DNA from 3 places in the Sphingomonas degradans genome. Region 2 is predicted to be linked to each of the others. Evidence: predicted binding sites of a transcription regulator. Region 2 holds the regulator's gene; each other region holds the start of a gene.
What was found. Region 2 encodes LexA, which represses DNA repair genes until DNA is damaged. Its sites were predicted from a motif close to GTTCCNCNCTTGTTCT; they were not measured.
Positions count from the first base shown of each region.

Region 1: recA (recombinase RecA) is a predicted target of LexA. The motif match lies at 2,384-2,399, and genes of this name have one in related genera.
Region 3: radA (DNA repair protein RadA) is a predicted target of LexA. The motif match lies at 2,467-2,482, and genes of this name have one in related genera.

Region 1 is NZ_CP177172.1:1,698,248-1,702,073, reverse strand. It holds gene ACG3SL_RS07690 (response regulator) at 1-1,191, shown strand, start outside; gene ACG3SL_RS07685 (response regulator) at 1,231-1,587, shown strand; gene ACG3SL_RS07680 (MOSC domain-containing protein) at 1,609-2,325, opposite strand; gene recA (recombinase RecA) at 2,475-3,545, shown strand.
Region 2 is NZ_CP177172.1:2,186,756-2,190,581, reverse strand. It holds gene ACG3SL_RS09760 (ComEC/Rec2 family competence protein) at 1-1,702, shown strand, start outside; gene lexA (transcriptional repressor LexA) at 1,696-2,361, opposite strand; gene ACG3SL_RS09750 (molybdopterin molybdotransferase MoeA) at 2,420-3,604, opposite strand.
Region 3 is NZ_CP177172.1:784,311-788,136, reverse strand. It holds gene ACG3SL_RS03645 (hypothetical protein) at 170-1,045, shown strand; gene radA (DNA repair protein RadA) at 1,070-2,449, opposite strand; gene ACG3SL_RS03635 (glycosyltransferase family 4 protein) at 2,556-3,707, shown strand.

The DNA of each region.
Region 1 (3,826 bases), 490 kb from region 2:
GATTCGGGCGAGGAGGGGAAGCTCAAGCGGCAGGTGGCGCAGGCGACCAAGATGCAGGCGGTCGGCCAGCTCGCCGGGGGCGTCGCGCACGATTTCAACAACATCCTGACCGCGATCATCGGACATTGCGACCTGATGCTGATGCGGCACTCGCCCGGCGACAGCGATTATGACGACATCCAGCAGATCCGCGCCAATTCGAACCGCGCGGCCTCGCTGACTCGCCAGCTCCTCGCCTTTTCGCGCCAGCAGACGCTGCGGCCGCAGATTCTGCAATTGCCCGACGTGATTTCGGAAGTGTCCAACCTGCTCAAGCGGCTGCTTGGCGAGACGGTGCGGCTCGAAGTGAAGCACGGTCGCAACCTGGGGCCCGTGCGCGCCGATCCGGGGCAGCTGGAGCAAGTGGTGGTCAATCTCGCGGTCAATGCCCGCGACGCCATGCTCGCCGCGAACCCCAATGGCGGCGGCACGCTGACGATCGAGACGATGGCGGTGCCGGCGTCCGACGTGCGGCAGATGGACGACGACGTCCTCCCGCTCGGCGACTATACCGCGCTGCGCGTGTCCGATACCGGCACCGGCATTCCGCCCGAATTGCTGACCAAGATCTGGGAGCCGTTCTTCACCACCAAGGAAGTGGGCAAGGGAACGGGGCTGGGGCTTTCGACTGTCTATGGCATCATCCGCCAGTCGGGCGGGTTCATCTTTGCGGATAACGTGCGGGGCGGCGGCGCCGAGTTCACGGTCTACCTCCCGGTGCACGCGGCTGCCGAGGCACAGGTTGCCAAGGTGCCGACCGCCAAGGAGAAGCCGGCGGACCTGTGGGGCACCGGCACGATCCTGATCGTCGAGGACGAGGACATGGTGCGCGCGATCGCGGAACGCGCGCTGACTCGGCAAGGCTATACCGTGCTGACGGCCGAGAATGGCGAGGCGGCGCTGGAATTGCTCGAGCAGATCGAGCGACCGGACCTGCTGATCTCCGACGTGGTCATGCCGCTGATGGACGGCCCCACGATGGCGCGACAGGTGCGGGGGCGCTACCCGGACCTGCCGATCCTGTTCATGTCGGGCTATGCCGAGGAACAGCTGCGGCGCTCGATCGATCTCGCCAACGTCGCGTTTCTGCCGAAACCCTTTTCCGTCCAACAGCTTGCCGAAGCGGCCCGCGACGTTCTAGCTCCGAAATAAGTTCTTGGCGAAACGCGGATTTCCTGCAACAGCCGGACCATGCCTGCACCAGCAAAGATACTGATCGTCGAGGACGAACCCTTGATCGCGATGATGCTCGAGGATTTTCTCGATGCGCTCGATCGCGAACATGCCGGGACGATGGACAATGTCGCCGCCGCGCTGTCGCGGATTGACGAAGGCGGTATCGACGCGGCGATCCTGGACGTGAACCTCCGCGCCGGCGAACAGAGCTGGCCGATCGCGGCACGTCTGGCGGCGCTCGGCATACCGTTCGTGCTGGCAACGGGCGGTGCGGGCGATATGATCGCGCCGGAATTCCGCGATCGCCCGGTGCTGTCGAAGCCGTTCACGATGGACGGCGTCGAGAAGGCGCTGGATGCGCTGACAGCCTGAGGTTTCCGGGGCTGCGGGCGATCAATCCACCAGCCGGACCGGATCGCCGACGCGGATGAGCCCCGGTCGGGCGGGTCCCGCATAAAGGCCATAGGCATTTCCGAAATGCTGGGCGATCGTCCGGAGAACGCGCACGTCCTTCGCGCCGGTGTCCGGGTCGATCGTCGTCATCACGCATCGCGCGATCGGATCGGCGCACTGCACGGTGGCGCCGTCTTCGGCAGTGCCGAACGCCAGCCGCATCCCCTGCCACAACGCCGGGCTCAGCTCGCTTTGGATGAGGATGTTGCTGCGGAAGCGCCGCGGGTCGAGCGGGGCGCCATGGGCAGCCTCGACCAGCGCATGTCCCGCCGTGGTCTGGATCGACACCGGCATCGAATCATAGACGCCGCGCGCCACCTGGATGAGCCCGACCGGCTCTCCCGCCGCCGATTCGAGGCGGGCGCGCAGAAGCGGATCGTGCAGCGGCACCGCCGCCCCGTCGGGCGTTTCCACCAGCACCGTTGCGGTCTTCGGTCGGGCTGGATCGCTGAACATCGCCCGGTGCAGCAGCATCGCCGGCACATCGCGACCGGTCAGCCAGGGAAAGCGGGAGCCGTTGGCCGTGCGCACGAACGCATATTGGCGGTCGCCCTCGATGCCTTGCCAGTCGAGTTCCGCAACCGTCAGCGGTTCGCCCGCCATGGACTTCACGGGAAAGCGCTGGAGTGCGGCGACGTGGCCGACGATACGGGTCATTCCCGTCGCCTAGGCACCGTGGCGGCGGGCGGCAATCCTGCGAGCGCAAAAATGTCGTGTTCCGCACTTGTTCTAAAGGAACAAACGCGATACATCGCACTCACAAGTTGAATGCGCGATGCAAAGCTTCTAGCGACGGGGATTACAAAATGGCGGCTTCCCTCAAGGTAATCGACAGCAAGATGGCAGTATCCACGGACAAGCAGAAGGCGCTCGACGCAGCGCTTGCACAGATCGACCGCGCGTTCGGCAAGGGCAGCGCGATGAAGCTCGGCTCGAAAGAAGCGATGCAGGTCGAATCGATTTCGACGGGTTCGCTCGGGCTCGACATCGCGCTGGGTGTCGGCGGCCTGCCGCGCGGGCGCGTGATCGAAGTCTATGGCCCCGAAAGCTCGGGCAAGACCACGCTGGCGCTGCACGTCATTGCGGAAGCGCAGAAGAATGGCGGCACCGCAGCGTTCGTCGATGCCGAACATGCGCTCGACCCCGTTTATGCGAAGAAGCTCGGCGTCAACATCGACGAATTGATCGTTTCGCAGCCCGATACGGGCGAGCAGGCGCTGGAGATTGTCGATACGCTGGTCCGATCGAATGCGATCGACGTGCTGGTGGTCGACTCGGTCGCGGCGCTGGTTCCTCGCGCCGAAATCGAAGGCGAGATGGGCGACAGCCATGTCGGCCTGCAGGCGCGGTTGATGTCGCAGTCGCTGCGCAAGCTGACCGGGTCGATCAGCCGCTCGCGCTGCATGGTGATTTTCATTAACCAGCTGCGGATGAAAATCGGCGTCATGTACGGCAATCCCGAAACGACGACCGGCGGCAACGCGCTCAAATTTTACGCGTCGGTTCGGCTCGACATTCGCCGTATCGGGCAGATCAAGGATCGCGAGGAAATCGTCGGCAACAGCACCCGCGTGAAGGTGGTCAAGAACAAGGTTGCGCCGCCGTTCAAGCAGGTCGAATTCGACATCATGTATGGCGAAGGCATCTCCAAGATCGGCGAGATCCTGGATCTGGGCGTGAAGGTCGGTCTGGTGGAAAAGGCGGGCGCCTGGTTCAGCTATGACAGCGTCCGCATCGGCCAGGGCCGCGAAAACTCGAAGAACTTCCTTCGCGAGAATGTCGAGCTTTGCAGCCGCCTCGAAGCGGCCATCCGTAGTCGTACGGACAAGGTCGCGGAGGGGCTGATGAGCGGCCCCACGGCCGAAGACGACCTATAATGACTGCATAGGCCGCCGCGATGTGCAACGCACGCATCGACGGCGGTCACGGGCCTGGCTCCCATCGGAACCCCCGGCGCAGCGCCTGCGCCGGGGTTTTCCTTTGGGGCGCGTTCGCCAGCCTGTGAACCGCGGACGGAACGCGTTCGCATGACTGGCCGATCGACTTTTTCCGCCGGGGGCGGCGGACGTGCTGGAACTTTTGGGCGCTACCGGGGCACGCCGCCTCGCGCTTGCAAGGCAGGCGTGACAAACGCAGGATCAGCCAATATCGCCCTTCG
Region 2 (3,826 bases):
GGAGGTGCCGGCGGGGCTGGGGCGGCGCGCGGTGCTGCGGCTGCGCGCGCGGCTGATGCCGCCGGCGCCGCCTTCGGTGCCCGGCGCCTATGATTTCGCGCGCGCGGCGTGGTTCGCCGGGCTGGGCGCGACGGGCAAGGCCTTTGCGCCCGTGGAACTGCTCGCGCCGGGCGACTCGCCGGGGTCGGACCTGCGCGCGCGCCTGTCGACGCATATCCAGTCGCGCCTGCCCGGCAGCGGCGGCGGCATCGCCAGCGCGCTGGCGACCGGCGACACCGGCGCGATCAGCGAGGACGACTCGACCGCGATGCGCCGCGCCGGGCTGACGCACCTGTTGTCGGTCAGCGGGCTGCACGTCAGTGCGGTGACCGCGGCGGCGATGCTGGTCGTGCTGCGGCTGCTGGCGCTCAGCCCGGCGCTGGCGCTGCGCGTTCGGCTGCCGCTGGTCGCGGCGGGAGCGGGGGCGCTCGCGGCGGTGGGGTACACGATCCTGACCGGTGCGCAGGTGCCGACGATGCGATCCTGCGCGGCGGCGCTGCTGGTGCTGCTTGCGCTCAGCCTCGGGCGCGAGGCGATCACGCTGCGGCTGATCGCGGCGGGGGCAGTGATCGTGTTGCTGCTCTGGCCCGAATCGCTCGCCGGCCCCAGTTTCCAGCTGAGCTTCGCCGCCGTCACTGCGATCGTCGCGCTCCACGAGAGCCCGCGCGTGCGCGGCTGGTTCCTGAAGCGCGAGGAGGGATGGGGCCCGCGCCTCGCCCGCGCACTGGCCTCGCTGTTGCTGACCGGGCTGGTCGTCGAACTCGCGCTGATGCCGATCGCACTGTTCCATTTCCATAAGTCCGGGCTCTACGGCGCGGCGGCGAACATCGTCGCGATTCCGCTGACCACCTTCGTCATCATGCCGCTGGAGGCGCTGGCGCTGGCGCTCGACCTTGTTGGGCTCGGCGCGCCGCTGTGGTGGCTGACGGCGCGCGCGCTCGACCTGTTGCTGGGGCTGGCGCACGTCACTGCGTCGGCGCCGGGATCGGTCCTGCCGCTGCCGGGAATGCCGGGGGGCGCCTATGCGCTGATGGTGGCGGGCGGGCTGTGGCTGGCGCTGTGGCGGACGCGGGTGCGCTGGGCGGGCGCGGCGCCGCTGGCGGCGGGCATGGCCTGGGCGCTGCTGACGCCGGCGCCCGACCTGCTGGTGACGGGCGATGGCCGGCACCTCGCGATCCGCACCGATACGGGGGGCATGGCGCTGCTGCGCGACCGCGCGGGCGACTATACCCGCACGATGCTGGGCGAGAATGGCGGCGTGGACGAGGATTTCGACGATCTGGCGACCGTCCCCGAAGCGCGATGCAGCCCGGACCTTTGCCTGGTCGATGTCGAGCGCGGCGGCAGGCGATGGCGAATCGCGGCGACGCGCAGTCCCTATCCAATCGCTTGGGGCGACATGGTCGCGCTGTGCCGCACCGCCGATCTGGTCGTGAGCGACCGCCGCCTGCCGCGCGGCTGCGTGCCGCGCTGGATGAAGCTCGATCGCGCGGCACTGGCCCAGACGGGCGGCGTGGCGATCCGGTTCGCAAATGCCCAGGTCACCACGGTCCGTTCGGGCGGATCACACCCCTGGCACAGGCCGCCGACCGTGCAGCCGCCCTTCGATCGCGCGAGCCGCAGGACCGCAGCGGCATCCACGCCGCCGCGCACCCTTCAATAACGGCGGAGCAGCCCGGCCAGCTTGCCCTGCACGCGCACCTGCTTCGGGTGATAGCGCTGGGGATCATAGGCGCGGTTCGCCGGATCGAGCCGGATCATCCCGCCTTCCTTGCGGAAGAATTTCAGCGTCGCCTCGGCCTCGTCGATCAGCGCCACGACGATCTCGCCGTCGCGCGCCGTCTCGGTCCGGCGGATCAGCGCGTAATCGCCGTCCAGGATGCCGGCCTCGACCATCGAATCGCCTGCCACTTCCAGCGCATAATGCTCGCCCGATCCCAGCAGGGCGGCGGGCACCGGCAGCATCGCGGACCCCTCCAGCGCCTCGATCGGCGTACCGGCGGCGATCCGGCCGTGCAGCGGAATCTCCACTACGTCGTTGGCGGGCGCCGGGGGTGCAACCGGCGCGCTCGCCTCACGCTTCGGCGCGGCCTTCTTCACGTCGCCGCGTTCGGGCATGCGCAGCACTTCGAGTGCGCGCGCGCGATTGGGCAGGCGGCGAATGAACTCGCGTTCCTCCAGCGCGCTGATGAGCCGGTGCACGCCCGACTTGGACTTCAGGTCGAGCGCTTCCTTCATTTCCTCGAACGAAGGCGAGACGCCGGTGTCGTTGAGCCGATCGGCAATGAAGCAAATCAGTTCGTGCTGCTTGCGCGTCAGCATGCAAGGTTCTCCGGTCCAGAACAGACTGGGAACGTTTATGCAATGTTCCGATGGCTTGTCAAGCGATGTCGAGGATTTCCACCGAGTCGCCCGGCGATGCCGCCGGCGCGTGCGGTGCGCGCAGGATCAGGCAGTCGGCGCGCGCCAGCGTGCGCAGCATCGAACTGTCCTGGATCGCGGCGGCACAGGCGCGCCCGTCGATCAATGCCGCGCGCAGATAATCGGTGCGCTCGCCGTTCGCCGGCAGCGGCTCGCCCAGCACGGCGCTGCGCGTAACCGGCAGCGCATCGCGCGCACCGGCCAGCCGCGCGACCACCGGCCGCACGAACAGCAAGGCCGTGACGAACGCCGACACCGGATTGCCGGGCAGCCCGATCACCAGCGCGTCGCCCAGTCGCCCCGCCATCATCGGCTTGCCGGGGCGCAGCGCCACGCGCCAGAAATCGATGGTCGCGCCCGCCGCCTTGAGCGCGGGCTGCACCAGGTCATGGTCGCCCACCGACGCGCCGCCGCTCGTTACCAGCAGATCGGCGTCGAGCGCGCGAAACGCGGCCTCCAGCACGTCGGCGCGGTCGGGCAAGATGCCCAGGTCGATAATCTCCACCGGCAGCCCTGCGAGTTGCGCGGCCAGCATCAGCCGGTTGGTCTCGGGCAGTTGCCCTTCGCCCACCGCGGACCCCGGCGGCACCAGTTCGTCGCCGGTCGCTGCGATGGCGACGCGCACCTTGCGCCGGACGGGCACCGTCGCGTGCCCGGCAGTGCCGAGCAGCGCGAGCCGGGCAGGAGTCAGCAGGTCACCCGCCGCTAGTAGCGGCGCGCCCTCGGCGAAATCCAGCCCGCGTTTCCGGGTGTTGCGCCCGCGAAACTTCGGTCCCTCGCCGTCGAGGAACAGGCGGTCACCGTCGCGCCGTGCTTCTTCCTGCACCATCACGGTGTCGGCACCTTGGGGAACCGCCGCGCCGGTGAAGATGCGCACCGCCTCGCCCACACCGACCGCGTCCGCGAACGGGCGCCCCGCCGCGCTTTCGCCGATCACGGTCCAGGGGCCGGGCAGGTCGGCATGGCGGATGGCATAGCCGTCCATCGCCGACAGATCGGCAGAGGGTTGCGTGCGCAGCGCGGCGACGTCCTCCGCCAGCCAGCGCCCGCCGGCCTGCGCGATCGCAACCGCTTGCGCCGTGACGGGCTCGGCCAGGGCAAGAAGGCGCGACTGTGCCTCGGCGACGGGGAGAAGGGCGGCCATGGCACTGCCTTGCCCCCGGACGATGCGGGGGGCAATCGCATATGTGCTGAAGTCCCCCTCACCCTTCCGCCGCTTCGCGGCTCCCTCCCTCTCCCACAAGGGGAGAGGGAGCATGGCGCCGTCTCTCCCTCTCCCCTTGTGGGAGAGGGAAGGGGCCCGCCGCCGAAGGCGGTGGGAAGGGTGAGGGGGACCATATGCGATCGCCCCCCCCCGGACGATGCG
Region 3 (3,826 bases), 1.4 Mb from region 2:
CCCTTTCAGCGGGCTCCTTAGCGCAGCGGACGCCCCGCGCGGAAGCGCCGATTTTGGCCGCGCGGAAGCGCCGATTTTGGCGCCCCCCGCCCGCTGCCCGAACGACGCGCCTATAATTGTTTAGGATGTCGCGCGGCCCTCTGCCGCGCGCAAAGCAGGGGTCACTTTTATGCGCTTTCGCGGATTCATCACGCCGTCGGACCGACCGGAAGATTTCGAAGCAGTCGCGGCGGACGTAGGGACCAAGATCGGCTCCGGCTATCGTTCGCTGAGCGACATGGGCGGCATGCTCGGGGAAAACCGCATCTTCGACGCGATCGTCGGCAAGCTCGAGGCGCTCGACCTCAATTACGAGGACCAATGTTCGGCGCGCTATTATTTCGATCTGGTGCGGTCGCTGCGCGATTTCAACGGCCAGTTTGATCGCGTGGTGGAAGTCGGCGTGTTCATGGGCGGATCGAGTTCGTACCTCGCCGGCTGCATGGGGCCGTTCGACTTCGACCTCGACATGGTGGATGTGAATGAACCCTATCTGCGCTTCGCCTATGAGCGCGTACGCCGCATGTACCCCGAAGCGGCCAAGCGCATCCGCCTGTTCCACGGCGACCTGCCCAGCTATGTCCGCCAGGTGATGCTGCCCGAACGCGGGCGCACGTCGATCATCCACCATGACGGCTCGCACGAATTCGGCCAGGTCGTGAAGGACATGGCATCGCTTTATTATGTCCGCGAAAAGATCCTGGCGGTCATTGCGCAGGACACGCACCTGCGCGGGCCCGTGCACCGGATGGATTTCGTCGACCTCGCGCTCTACGCGGTGTTCGGCACCGACCTGAAATTCGCGCCGATCGGATCGGTGTACCACGATCATAGGATGACCACGCCCAATGCGTTCGGCGGCGGCTATTTCATGGCGGGCGTAGCCGAAGGCGTCGTGCTGCCGATGGCTGCCAACCAGTTCGTCTATCCGCACCCGATGCTGAACATCGACGATTTCCTCCCCGCCGCGCCGCAGCCCGAAGCCACGCTCTCGGCGGCGGCGTAAACCGCACCGACGCCTGCTGGGGCCTCACCGCCCCAGCAGGTGATCCACGAACGCGGCCAGGTTGCGAAAGCCGGCCATGGTCAGCCCGCCGCCATCGCCCTTGGCGCCCGTTTGCGCCATCGGTGCCATCGCCCGGCCAAAGCCCAGCTTGGCCGCCTCGCGACAGCGCAGCGGGCCGTGCGCGACCGGGCGCACCTCGCCCGACAGCGCGATCTCGCCAAAGGCCACTGCATCCGCCGGCATCGGCCGTTCGGACAGCGCCGATACCAGCGCCGCCGCCACTGCCATGTCGGCGGCGGGGTCCTGTACCCGGTATCCGCCGGCGATGTTCAGATAGACTTCGCAGGTCGAGAAGCTGAGCCCGCACCGCGCCTCCAGCACCGCCAGCACCATCGCCAGCCGCCCGCTGTCCCAGCCGACCACGGCGCGGCGCGGCGTCGCCCCGCTGGCCAGCCGCACGACCAGCGCCTGCACCTCGACCAGCACGGGGCGCGTGCCCTCCAGCGCGGGGAACACGATCGTCCCCGTCACGCTCTCGTCGCGCTGGGTGAGGAACAGCGACGACGGGTTCGCCACTTCGCTCAAGCCCTCGCTCTCCATCGCGAAGACCCCGATCTCGTCGGTGCCGCCAAAGCGATTCTTGACCGCGCGCAGGATGCGATACTGGTGGCTGCGCTCGCCTTCGAACGATAGCACGGTGTCGACCATATGCTCCAGCACGCGCGGGCCGGCGATGCTGCCATCCTTGGTCACATGTCCCACCAGCACCACGGCGGTGCCCCGCTCCTTGGCAAAGCGGATCAGTTCGCCCGAACTCGCGCGTACCTGGCTCACCGTGCCCGGCGCGCCTTCGATCAGGTCCGAATGCATCGTCTGGATCGAATCGATGATGAGCAGGTCGGGCGCCTCGCCCTCCCCCAGCGTCGTCAGGATGTCGCGCACCGATGTCGCCGACGCCAGCTGGACCGGCGCCTCGCCCAGCCCAAGCCGCCGCGCGCGCAGCCGCACCTGGTCCGCCGCTTCCTCGCCCGAGACATAGGCGACGCTCAGCCCGCGCAGCGCGATCTTGGCCGCCGCCTGAAGCAGCAGCGTCGACTTGCCGATGCCCGGATCGCCGCCGATCAGCGTCGCGCTCCCCTCGACAAAGCCGCCGCCCAGCGCACGGTCCAGCTCGGCGATGCCGCTGGTCATCCGTTCGGGCAATGCGATTTCGGTATTCAGCCCGGTCAGCTGGATCGTCCGCCCGCCCGATTGCAAATTGTGCCGCGCCTGAAACGGCGTGTCGGCCACCGCAACCTCCTGCACCAGCGTGTTCCATTCGCCGCAATCGCCGCATTGCCCCGCCCATTTGGACGAGACGGACCCGCAGGCCTGGCACACATAACGCTTCTGGGGTTTCGCCATGCCCATGGGCTAGCGCAGGAACAGGAAGGGAACAAGACTAAAGGGCGCCGCCCGTGGTCATCGCCTGTGGACCTGACGCCGCGCGCCCGCTAAGTCCCGGCCCGCAATGCAAGCCCCGGACCTCCGCGTCGCCCTGTTCAGCGGCAATTATAACTATGTCCGCGATGGTGCGAACCAGGCGTTGAACCTGCTCGTCGGCTATCTGCTGCGGCAGGGGGTGCAGGTACGGGTATATTCCCCGACGACGAACACCCCGGCCTTCCCGCCCACTGGCGATCTGGTGAGCGTTCCCGCGCTGCCGGTGCCGGGCGGGCGCGACGAATACAAGTTCGCGCTGGGCCTTCCGCGCAGCACGCGCGCCGATCTGGAGGCATTCGCCCCCAATATCGTCCACCTCTCTGCGCCCGAGTTCCTGTGCCACGGCGCGCTGCGCTGGGCGCGCAAGCGGGGCGTGCCGGCGGTGGCTTCGCTCCACACCCGGTTCGAGACCTATCCCGGCTATTATCATCTCGGCTTTCTCGTCCCGCCGCTGATCCGGCTGCTCACGCGGTTCTACAACCGCGTCGACCAGGTGGTGACGCCGGGCAATTCGACGGCCGAGCTGATTCGCGACTGGGGCGTAAAGACGCCGATCCGCATCTGGTCGCGCGGCGTGGACCATCAACGGTTCAACCCGCAACGCCGCGACCTGGAATGGCGGCGATCGATCGGCGTGGCGGACGACGAGTTCGCCGTGGGCTTTCTTGGCCGGCTCGTGCTCGAAAAGGGGCTCGACATCTTTGCGGGCGTCGCCGCCGCACTGGAGGCGCGCGGGATCAAGCATCGCGTGCTGGTGATCGGCGACGGCCCGGCGCGCGGATGGTTCGCCGAGCGCGTGCCCGGTGCCGCCTTTGCCGGGTTCCAGCGCGGCGACGATCTGGCCCGCGCCGTCGCGTCGATGGACGTCCTGTTCAACCCTTCCGTTACCGAGACGTTCGGCAACGTCACGCTGGAAGCAATGGCGTGCGGCGTCCCCGTGGTCGCGGCGCGCGCGACCGGCGCGATCGATCTGATCGAAGACGGCGTGAACGGCTTCCTCGTCCCCCCGCGCGATATTGAGGCCTATACCGACGCCATCGCCCGGCTGGCCCAAGACCCCACCCTCGCCGCCGCCGCCGGCGCCGCGGGTGCGGCCAAGGCCCAGGGCTATCAATGGGACGCGATCAATCAGGCGGTGCTCGACACCTATCTGGAAGTGCTGGCGCGCAAGGGGAGTTAGGGCTTCCACCAGCGTGGACGCCGAACACTTCTCAGTTCACCCAATTTGGATATCACAATTGAATAGGAGCTGGCATCTCCGGCATGATTTTGTCGCCTGATGAGGCGGACGGTGCCGGT